Regions from separate parts of the Bounagaea algeriensis genome, predicted to be linked through region 2. Evidence: riboswitches for the same ligand, from Rfam matches in the RefSeq annotation. Region 2 holds a riboswitch; the other holds the start of a gene.
What was found. Region 2 has a riboswitch for cobalamin ahead of ACVGV2_RS15760 (magnesium chelatase subunit D family protein). Riboswitches for the same ligand answer to the same signal wherever they lie in the genome.
Positions count from the first base shown of each region.

Region 1: linked by a shared signal. The riboswitch ahead of ACVGV2_RS09675 (ABC transporter substrate-binding protein) and the one ahead of ACVGV2_RS15760 (magnesium chelatase subunit D family protein) in region 2 are both predicted to bind cobalamin.

Region 1 is NZ_CM137102.1:2,141,255-2,146,601, reverse strand. Features, by position in the region: gene ACVGV2_RS09690 (hypothetical protein) at 1-1,022, opposite strand, end outside; gene ACVGV2_RS09685 (Nal1-like putative serine protease) at 1,142-2,080, shown strand; gene ACVGV2_RS09680 (hypothetical protein) at 2,077-2,313, shown strand; cobalamin riboswitch at 2,414-2,597, shown strand; gene ACVGV2_RS09675 (ABC transporter substrate-binding protein) at 2,665-3,693, shown strand; gene ACVGV2_RS09670 (FecCD family ABC transporter permease) at 3,690-4,736, shown strand; gene ACVGV2_RS09665 (ABC transporter ATP-binding protein) at 4,733-5,347, shown strand, end outside.
Region 2 is NZ_CM137102.1:3,460,512-3,465,858, reverse strand. Features, by position in the region: gene ACVGV2_RS15775 (S1 family peptidase) at 1-823, shown strand, start outside; gene ACVGV2_RS15770 (LysE family translocator) at 995-1,624, opposite strand; gene ACVGV2_RS15765 (GNAT family N-acetyltransferase) at 2,089-2,544, shown strand; cobalamin riboswitch at 2,678-2,808, shown strand; gene ACVGV2_RS15760 (magnesium chelatase subunit D family protein) at 2,869-5,082, shown strand.

The sequences.
Region 1 (5,347 bases), 1.3 Mb from region 2:
CGCTGCGCGCGCGCCAGTGTTTCCTGCCGGGCAGCTTCGACGGCGGCCACACGTTGCTCGGCGGCCTCGCGTTCGGCCTGCACGAGGTGCTGGGTCTGCTGCCGTTCGCGGTGCAGCGCCTCGTCGTGCTCGCGGCGCAGCCGGTCGGTTTCGGCCTGCTGCTCGCGCAGTTGCTGCCGGGCGGTATCGCGTTCGCCGCGCAGCTCGCCGTGCTGCTGCTCGACGGTGTCGCGGGCCTGTTCGGCCCGCACGGCCCGCTCGTGAGCGGCGTCGCGGTCGGCTTCGGCGGCGGCGACGTCGTCGCGGGCCTGCTGCTGGGCGGCCTCGGTGGCCTCGCGCGCCTCGGTGCGGGCCTGCTCGGCGGCGGATTCGGCGTCGGCGGCGCGCTGGTCGGCCTCACGTCGGGCGGCGTCGATGGCCACGTCGGCTTCGTTGCGGGCGGCGTCGATCTGCTCGGCCGCGCGGGTTTCGCTCTGCTCGGCGCGTTGCTCGGCGCGCTGTTGCTCGGCCTGGGCCTGCTGCGACTGCTGCCGCGCGGTTTCGGCGTCGGCCCGTGCCGCGTCGCGGTCGGTCTCGGCTTGCTGCTGGGCCGCCTCGGCCTGCTGCGCCCGGTGCAGCGCGGTCGCCAGTTCCTGCTCGGCCTGGGCGGTGCGCTGCGCCGCGTCGGCGTGGGCGGCGCGCACCTGGGCTTCGGCGGTGCTGGGGTCGGTGAGGTTGTCGAAGTGTTCCAGCGCGCCGGAGAGCGTGCGGGTGAGCTGCTCGGACAGGCTGCGGTACTGGCGCAGCAGCTCGGCGGTGCGCAGCCGGGTGGCTTCCCGGTCGGAGGGGGCCGCCTCTCCCCCGCTGCTGTTGGGCTCGCCCGCGCGGCGCTGCCGTTCTTTCCACGCGCGCCAACGGGTGTGGTCCGGAAGGTCGCAGTACTCCGGAGGGCGGCCGGGTCCGGAGGCGGCGGCCACGGGCCGGTCGCACCCGGGGAACTTGCACCCGCCGTCGCTGCTCGCGTCGGCCTCGGCTTCGCTCACGGTGGATGACGCTAGCAACGTGCTCGCACCGTCCCTCCGCCGGCCGTGTCCCCGACGCGTTCGGCTGTGGTCGAATCGGTGGCAGGTCGCCGGAACGGATCGCCGCCTGGAGGTGGACCGTGCACATCGATTCGTGTCGGGAGCTCAAGCGCAGTCTCGCCCGTCGCCTGCCTGATCTGGGGCTGCGTCCGGAGATGGCGCCCTGGATGGGACTCGGGGTGGTCAAACGGACCGAGGACGCGTACCTGTTGGCCGTGCGGACCCCCGAGGCGGCCTCCGTCAGCGAGGTGCTGGCGCGGGTTTCGGAGGAGGCGCACGAGGAGATCGACGTCCGCGAGGTGGGGCGGGTCGTGCCGCAGCAGGCAGCCGGGGAGTTGCAGCAACGCCGCCGACCGCTGGTTCCGGGATGTTCAGTGGCCCACACCGACGTCACGGCGGGCACGCTCGGCGGGTTCGTGACGGTGCGGGCAGAACCGCACCTGCTGTCGAACAACCACGTGCTCGCCAACAGCGACCAGGGCGCCGTCGGCGACACCGTGCTGCAACCCGGCCCCGCCGACGGCGGGCGGGATCCGGACGACCGCGTCGCCACCCTGGCCGCCAAGGTCGATCTGGTCACCGACCGGCCCAACCTCGTCGACGTCGCCGCCGCGCGGATCGTGGACGACGTGCAGTTCGACGCCACCGCCTACCCGGGCGGGAAGCTGGGGGAACCGCTCGCCGAGGCCCCCGCCGAGGACACCGTCGAGAAGGTGGGGCGCACCACCGGGCACACCACGGGCACCATCACGGCCTTCGAAGTGGACGGTCTGCGCATTTCCTTCCCGGAAGGGCAGATGGTCTTCGACGACCAGATCGAGATCTCCGGGCAGGCCGGCGAGTTCAGCTCCGGAGGCGACTCCGGCTCGGTGATCTGGACCCGCGGCGAGCGACGCCCCGTGGGGCTGCTGTTCGCGGGCAGCAGCCAGGGCGGTCCGGACGGCACGGGACTGACCTACGGCAACCTGTTGACCACCGCGCTGAACGAACTCGGCGCCACCTGGATCGGCGCGGCGTGAGCGGTCTGGAGCAGGCAAGGCGGGCCAAGCGCGATCTCAGCGAACGCTTGGCCACCGTCCCCGGTGTCGTCGGTGTCGGTCTCGCCCGGCAGGAGCGGGGCTACGTGGTCGTGGTGCGTCTGGCGCAGCAGGTGCACGGCATTCCCGACGCGGTCACGGTGACCGACCCTGACGGGCGGGAAAGCGAGGTCGCGGTGCGCTGCCAGGTCGTGGGAACGATCCGGCCCGAGTAGACCGCCGGCACCGCTGCTCCCGCACCGCCGGGCGCCTGCCCGGACAAGCCGGTGCACTGCGGTTTTCCGCCCTGCCTGGCGGTGCCGCGAAAAGCGGGTGCTACGTTGGCCGCGGCCAGTCGAACTCGTGCACGACACGAGTCAGGGAATCCGGTGCGACTCCGGAACTGACGCGCAGCGGTGTGGGCGACGGGCGGAACACGGGCCACTGGAGCGCTGCTTCGGGAAGGCGTCCCGCCCGCAAGACCCCGAGTCCGAAGACCTGCTGGCACTCGGCCCGTGCGGCCGAGGCGTTGTCATGGACCGTGGGCCCGCGGACCGGCCCGTCGACACCGAGGAGCGTTCGTGCGCCTGCCCGCTGCTCTGCACCGTCCCGTCCTGCCGCTGTCCGTGCTGGCCGTGCTCGTGCTGCTGGCCGGCTGCGGCACCGGTGCGCCACCGCAGCAGCCGCCGGCACCGGGCTATCCCCGCGCGGTCGACAACTGCGGCACGCGCACCGAACTGGACCGCCCGCCGCAGCGGGTCGTGTCGCTGAACCAGGGCACCACGGAGATCCTGCTGGCGCTCGGCCTGGGCGAGCGCATCGTCGGCACGTCCATGTGGACCGACCCGCTGCCGCCGCACCTGGCCGAGGCGAACGCGTCGGTGCCGCGCCTGGCCGAGGACATGCCGTCGTTCGAGTCGGTGCTGGCAGCCGACCCCGACTTCGTCGCCGCCTCGTTCGTGTCCACGCTGGGACCCGGCGGAGTGACCACGCGGGAGCAGCTCGCCGACCTCGGCGTGCCGAGCTACCTCTCCCCGGCCGACTGCGCCAAGGACAACAGCGGCTCCGGCGACGGACGGCGGCAGCACCCGCTGTCGATGCACACCATCTACCGCGAGGTCCGCGAACTGGCGGAACTGTTTGACGTGCCCCAACGCGGCGAACAACTCGTCGCCGACCTGCAAGGGCGGATGGACCGCGCCACCCGCGGGCTCGACGCCTCCGACACGTCGCTGGCGTTCTGGTTCGCCAACTCCGAGTCGCCGTACCTGGCGGGCTGCTGCGGCGCGCCCGGCATCATCACCGAGCAGGTGGGCGCGGACAACGCCTTCGCCGACACGCACGCCGAGTGGCCGCAGATCAACTGGGAAACCGTGGCCGCGCGCAACCCGGACGTGCTCGTGCTCGGCGACTTGTCGCGCCGCTCGGAAACGGCCGAGACGGCGCGGGCCAAGATCGCCTTCCTCGAGTCGAACCCGGCCACGGCCACCATGGACGCGGTCAAACACCACCGGTACGTGCAGCTGAGCGGGCAGGCGATGAACCCGTCGATCCGCACCGCGGCCGGGGTGGAGAAGGTCGCCACCCACCTGCGGGGCACCGGAGCGGGCCGGTGAGCGCCACCGCGACACCGACGCGTGCGGCCCGGCGCACGTGGCTGCCACTGCTGCTGGCGGCGGGGTTGGCCGTGCTGGCGGGGTCGGTGGCCGTGGCCATCACCATCGGCCCGGCCGACCTCCGCGTCGGCGACGTGTACTCCACCCTCGCCGCCCGGCTCGGACTCGGCGAGTCGTCGCTGTCGCAGATCCGCGAGGCCATCGTGTGGAACCTGCGCCTGCCGCGCACGCTGCTGGCCGCCGTGTGCGGCGCGGGCCTGGCCACCTGCGGGGCGATCATGCAGTCGCTGCTGCGCAACCCGCTGGCCGACCCGTTCGTGCTGGGCGTGTCCTCCGGCGCGTCGACCGGAGCGGTGCTGGTGCTCGTGCTCGGCCTCGGCGGCGGCGTGGTGTCGATGTCGGCCGGCGCGTTCGCCGGTGCCGTCGGTTCGTTCGCGTTCGTGCTGGTGCTGTCGCACCTGCTCGGCGGCACCACCGACCGGGTGGTGCTGTCCGGAGTGGCGGCGATGCAACTGTTCTCGGCGGTGACCTCGTTCATCGTGCTCACCTCGGCCGATGCGCAAACCACGCGCGGAGTGATGTTCTGGCTGCTCGGCTCGCTCGGCAACGCCGAGTGGACCGAAGTGGGCACCTGCGCCGCGGCGCTGGCCGCGGCGCTGGCGATCTGCGGCGGGCACGCCCGCCCGCTGGACGCGTTCGCCTTCGGCGAGGACGCCGCGGCCACCCTCGGGGTGGCGGTGGGGCGCACGCGGTTGGTGCTGCTGTGCACCACGGCGCTGCTGACCGCGGTGGTCGTCAGCGCCGTCGGCGCGGTCGGGTTCGTCGGCCTGGTGCTGCCGCACGCCGCGCGCGCCGCGGCGGGACCGAACCACACGCGGCTGCTGCCGGTGACGGCGCTGGCCGGGGCGGTGTTTCTGGTGTGGGTGGACACGCTCGGCCGCACGCTGCTGGCGCCGCAGGAGATCCCGGTGGGCGTGATGACCGCACTGATCGGGGTGCCCGCGTTCGTGCTCATCCTCTACCGTGCCCGGGAGGTGCGATGACCGGTGCAGGACTGGCCGCCGACCGCGTGACCCGCACGCTCGGCGGCACGCTCGTCCTCGACGGGGTCAGCCTCGCACCGCAGGCCGGCTCGACGGTCGGCGTGCTCGGCCCGAACGGCTCCGGCAAGTCGACGCTGCTGCGGCTGCTGGCCGGGGTGCTCACCCCGACGGCGGGTGTGGTCACATTGGACGGTCGCGCGCTCGACGAGCTCGGCCGCCGCGCCGTGGCGCGACGGGTGGCGGTGGTCGAGCAGCACAGCGACACGCAGGTACCGCTTTCCGTGGCCGACGTGGTGCGGCTGGGCCGCATCCCGCACCGGCGGCCGTGGCATCCCGCCTCGCCCGGCGACGAGGCCGCGGTGCGGACCGCGTTGCAGCACACCGGACTGGCCGACAAGGCCGACCGGCGGTGGCAAACCCTCTCCGGCGGGGAGCGGCAGCGCGTGCAGATCGCCCGCGCGCTGGCGCAGCAGCCGCACGAGCTGCTGCTGGACGAACCGACGAACCACTTGGACGTTCAGCACCAGTTCGAGCTGCTGAACCTGTTCGCGGAGCTGCCGACGACGACCGTGGTGGCGCTGCACGACCTCAACGTCGCCGCGATGTACTGC
Region 2 (5,347 bases):
GAGCAGGCACATCACGGCGGTGTTGTCCGCGGCCGGGATGATGTCGGGATCGATCGCGGCGGCCGGGATCGCGGGCACGGCGTATGCCGCTCCGGAGCAGCCCGCTGCTGAGGCGTCTCCGGCCGCGGCTCAGGCGCCGCCGATCGTGGGCGGCGAACCCGCGCCCATCGCCGAGAGTCCGTGGGTGGTGTACCTGAGTGATGCCCAGGGCAACCAGTTCTGCGGGGGCGCGTTGGTGCGCCCGGGCAAGGTGGTGACCGCAGCGCACTGCGTGGAGGGCGAGCCCGCGGGCTCGGTCGAGGTCGTTTCCGGGCGCGAGGACAAGAACACCGATGCGGGAAAGGTGACGGACGTCACCTCAGTGTGGACACATCCGTCCTATCGGAACCCGCAGGTAGGAGCCGATGTCGCTGTGCTCACGCTCGCCGACGGACTGGCGCAGCCGACGCTGGATCTCGCCACGCCGCAGGACGAGCAGCTGTACCAGCCAGGAACGCCCGCGAAGGTGTACGGCTGGGGTACGACGAGCGAAGGCGGGCAGGCCTCCGACGTGCTGCGCAGCGCTGAGGTGCCGCTGGTCGACGACCAGCGGTGCGGCGAGGCTTACGGCCGCGATTTCGACGCCCGCGCGATGGTGTGCGCGGGTCTGCCCGAAGGGGGAGTGGACAGCTGCCAAGGGGACTCCGGTGGGCCACTGGTGGCCGGTGACCGGCTGATCGGAATCGTGTCCTGGGGCGACGGGTGCGCCCGGCCGGGTTCGCCAGGGGTCTACACCCGCATGGCCAGCTACCAGGAGGACGTGGCCGCCCAGCTGAACGCGTGATCACCTCGGGCACGGGCACGGGCACGGGCACGGGCACGGGCGCGGCAGGCGCGGCGGCGCGGGAACGGTTTCTCGAGCCGCCGCGCAGCGGGTGGGGACGAGCGCGTGCGGAGACGAGCGTGCGGGGCAGCGCCGTGCTTCCGCTGTGCTCGCCGCCTGAGGTCCGCCGCCTCAGCCCGTCACCAGGCCGATCGAGATCGTGACGAAAGCGGTGGCGCTGACCAGGTCGAGGGTTCGGCCGATCCGGGGGCTGCGCAGCCGGTCGGCGATGTGACCAGCGCCGAGGACGATCGTGAGCTCCCAAACGGCGGCCAGGGCGAGGAACAGCACGCCCAGCGTGACGAGCTGCGCCGCGGGCGAGGTGGCGGCGCCGACGAACTGCGGCAGGAAGGCCAGGCTGAACAGCAGCATCTTCGGATTGGTGATGTTGCTGAGGAAGCCGCGGATGAACGGTTTCGCCGTCTCGGTGTGCCGTGCGGGCACTCCGCTGCGGGCTTCCCGCCGCGTCAGCCAGAGCCCGCGCAGGATGCTGGCGGCCAGGTAGAGCAGGTAGGCCGCGCCGATCCACTTCAACGTGGACAGCACCGCGGGTTGCTGCGTGATGAGCGCGCCGAGTCCGGAGATCACCACGGCCATCTGCGTCGCGCTGGCGCTGTGGATGCCGAGCAGGGCGCGCATACCGGCGCCGCGTCCCTGGTGCAACGAGGTGCGCAGCAGGAGGAACGTGTCCACCCCGGGGGTGAGGATCACGACGAGGCTGGCGATCAGGAACGCGGGCACCGTGCTGAGATCCACGAACACGTCTTCCTCCTCACGCGATCAGGTTCGATCTGCCGACGGCTGGCCGGCGCGGGTCGGGGAGAGTCGGTGCCGCCCCGTTCGATGGAAGTCCCCCAGTGCGCACATCCATGTGCTCAACGCGCCAGAAAAGAGGAAAATTTCCGCGCTTGCTCCATCATAACGGGATTTCTTCCGAACATGGTGTGAGTTGTGCCTCGTTCCGGCCGGTTCGTGCGCGGCGCGGGAGCACACCGGGGTGGTGTGGATTCCTGCACCGGCGGTCCCGGTGGGCCCTGCGTGGTCAACGGGCGCGTCTCCTGCGGCCACGGGTGCGGCCGCCAGGGCACGCCCGGCGTGTGCACCCGCACCTCGGATACGTGCCGCTGCTCGCGGGTCAGCTGTGCCGTGTTGCGCGCGGTGAAACGTCCAATCCGCGCCGCAGGGCCGGTGAATCGGGCGGACGCTGTTGTGGTATCCACGAACAGGTGATACTTCAGCCGCTCGCGACTGCTGTCCATCGGGCGTACACCGCCGATCTGGACGCGGCCGATTTCTACCGCATGCTGCGTCTGCGGGTTGACGTGTTCGTCGTGGAGCAGAACTGCCCGTACCGCGAGCTGGACGACCGCGACCTCGAGGAGACCACGCGGCACTTCTGGATCGACTCCGCGGACGGTTTCGTCCTCGGCTACCTCCGACTGCTGGAGGAACCCGACGGCACGTACCGCATCGGCCGGGTGTGCACCAAGGCCGATGCGCGGGGCATGGGGCTGGCGCGCAAACTGATGCTCGCAGCGCTCGCCGAGACGAGGCGCAGTCCGGCCGTGCTGTCCGCGCAAGTGGACAAGGCCGGCTTCTACCGCTCCTTCGGCTTCGCCGAGAGCGGGCCGGTGCACGACGAGGACGGTATTCCGCACGTCGACATGCGTCTGGCCGAGTGAAGCGGACGCCCGAACGGTCCCGTCCACCGTGGGACTTCTCTCCGATCGTTCCCGCTGTGTTGGACCCGTGATCGCCCTCTGCCAGGATGTTGGCGGACCTGCATGGAACGGTTCCACGAGGGTGCGGCCAGGCAAGCCGGTGCGAATCCGGCACGGCCGGCGCCACTGTGACCGGGGAGCGGACCTCCCGCGCGGGCCACCGGGCAGCGGCTGCGAGCCGCCCCGGGAAGGCCGGAGGGACGCGAGGATCCGGGAGTCAGGACACTGCCGCCCCTCGCCCCGAAACCCCGGGCGTCCGAGACCGGAGGAAGGAAGACCTCAACTATGACCGCCTCGCCGCAGGCGTCGCGCACGAGCCCGCGCTTTCCGTTTTCCGCCGTCGTCGGGCACGACGACCTGCGGCTGGCGCTGCTGCTGAACGCGGTGCACCCGCGCATCGGCGGTGTGCTGGTGCGCGGGGAGAAGGGCACGGCGAAGTCGACCGTGGTGCGGGCGCTGGCCTCGCTGCTGCCGACGCTGGACGTGCTGCCCGAATGCCGCTTCGCCTGCTCACCCGCGCAACCCGACGCGCAGTGCCCGGACGGTCCGCACACCTCCGCCGAGTCCGAGCACCGCGCGGCGCGTCTGGTGGAGCTGCCCGTCGGTGCCACCGAGGACCGCCTGCTCGGGTCGCTGGACGTGGAGCGGGCGCTGTCCGAGGGCGTGCGCGCCTACCAGCCCGGCCTGCTGGCCGCGGCGCACCGGGGCGTGCTCTACGTGGACGAGGTCAACCTGCTGCACGACCACCTCGTGGACGTCCTGCTGGACGCGGCGGGCATGGGCCGCGCCCACATCGAGCGGGAGAGCGTGTCCGTCTCGCACGCGGCCTCGTTCGTCCTGGTCGGGACGATGAACCCGGAGGAGGGGGAGCTCCGTCCGCAGCTGCTCGACCGGTTCGGGTTGGCGGTGGAGGTCAGCGCCGACCGCGAGGTCGGGACCCGCTCCGAGGTGATGCGTCGCCGCCTGGCCTTCGAGGAGGACCCGGAGACGTTCGCCGCCCGATGGGCGGCGGAGGAGGCCGAGCTGGCCGAGCGCATCGCGCGGGCGCGCGACCAGGTCGCCAAGGTCGCCCTGCCCGATGCGGAACTGCGCCGCATCGCGGCGTTGTGCGCGTCGTTCGAAGTGGACGGCATGCGCGCTGACCTCGTGCTGGCGCGTACCGCGGTGGCGCACGCGGCGTGGCGCGGAGCGGACGCCGTGGCCGCCGCCGACGTGGAGACGGCGGCCAAACTCGTGCTGCCGCACCGGCGGCGCCGCGATCCGTTCGACGAGCCGGGCGTGGACGACGATCAGCTGCAGCAGGCCCTCGACGACGCCGCGCAGCACGCGGACGATCCCGAGGACGACCAGCACGGCGGTTCGGACGACGACGGCGGTGGTGGTGACGGCGGCGACCCGGGCGGTCCGGGTGGCAGTGGGCCGGAACCGGACGGTCCCGATGACGGCGGTCCTGATGATGGCGGCCCCGATGATGGCGGCCCCGATGATGGCGGGCCCGAGGACGACGGCCCCGGGGGCGGTGCGCCTGCACCGGAGGAACAGCAGACCTCGACGTCCTCGCAGTCGGAGGGGGAGGGGCCCGAGGACTCGGACGGTTCCTCGCCGGCGCCGAAGGAACGCCGCGCGCCGGATCCCGGCTCCGAGTTCCGCGCGCGGCTGCTGGAAGTTCCCGGCATGGGCGAGGGAGCGCCCGGCAGGCGCAGCCGCGCCCGGTCACGCACCGGGCGGGGAGTGCGCGCCTCGGCCCACGAGGGGCACGGCATCCACCTTCCGTCCACTGTGGTCGCCGCTGCTCCGCATCAGCGAGCACGGGGGTGCAACGGCCCCGGTCTGGTCGTGCGCGGCGAGGACGTGCGCCACACGGTGCGCGAGGGGCGGGAGGGCAATCTCGTCCTGTTCGCCGTGGACGCGTCCGGTTCGATGGCCGCGCGGGAGCGGATGTCCGCGGTCAGCGGTGCGGTGCTGTCGCTGCTGCGGGATGCTTACCAGCGCCGGGACAAGGTCGGTGTGATCTCCTTCCGCGGGGAGTCGGCCGAGGTCGTGCTGCCGCCGACGTCCTCAGTGGACGTTGCGGCGGCGCGGATGCGCGAATTGCGCACCGGCGGTCGCACACCGCTGGCCGACGGGCTGTTGCGCACCCGAAGGGTCGTGGAGACCGAGCGGGTGCGCGATCCGCAGCGCCGGCCGCTGCTGGTGCTGCTCACCGACGGCAAGGCGACGGTCCCGGCGAACGCGGCGAATGCTCCGAGCGGTTCGCGGGAGCGGACGCGGCAGGCGAACGCCGATGCGGTGCGCGCTGCCGGCGCGCTCGCCGAGCAGGGGGTGGCCGGTGTGGTCGTGGACTGCGAGCGAGGGGTGGTGCGGCTCGGACTGGCCGGTCAGGTGGCCACCGCGCTCGGTGCTTCCGCGTTGCGGTTGGAGGAGCTGTCGGCCGACGCGGTGGCCGGCGTGGTGCGTGCGGCGCAGCAGCCGGCGGGGGCAGCTCGGCGCGCAGCATGAGCGCGTAAGACGTGAACACTAATCGCATTTTGGGAAATGCCGCGCAGTTGCTACAGTGATCATCGTCCACCTGACCCCCAGGGGTGGACCCACTGAAGTGCCCCTGCGCTCCCGGTGACCCCCAGGCCGGTTGAGCGTGGGGGCCTTCTTCACGCGGAACCGCGCTCCACCTGGTGCCTTCCGGAAGTGCGCGAGCGGCAACTGGTTCCGCTGCAATCCCACCGGGCTGACCGCGGTGCGCGAACGGGCGCTCCGGCCACCCGGT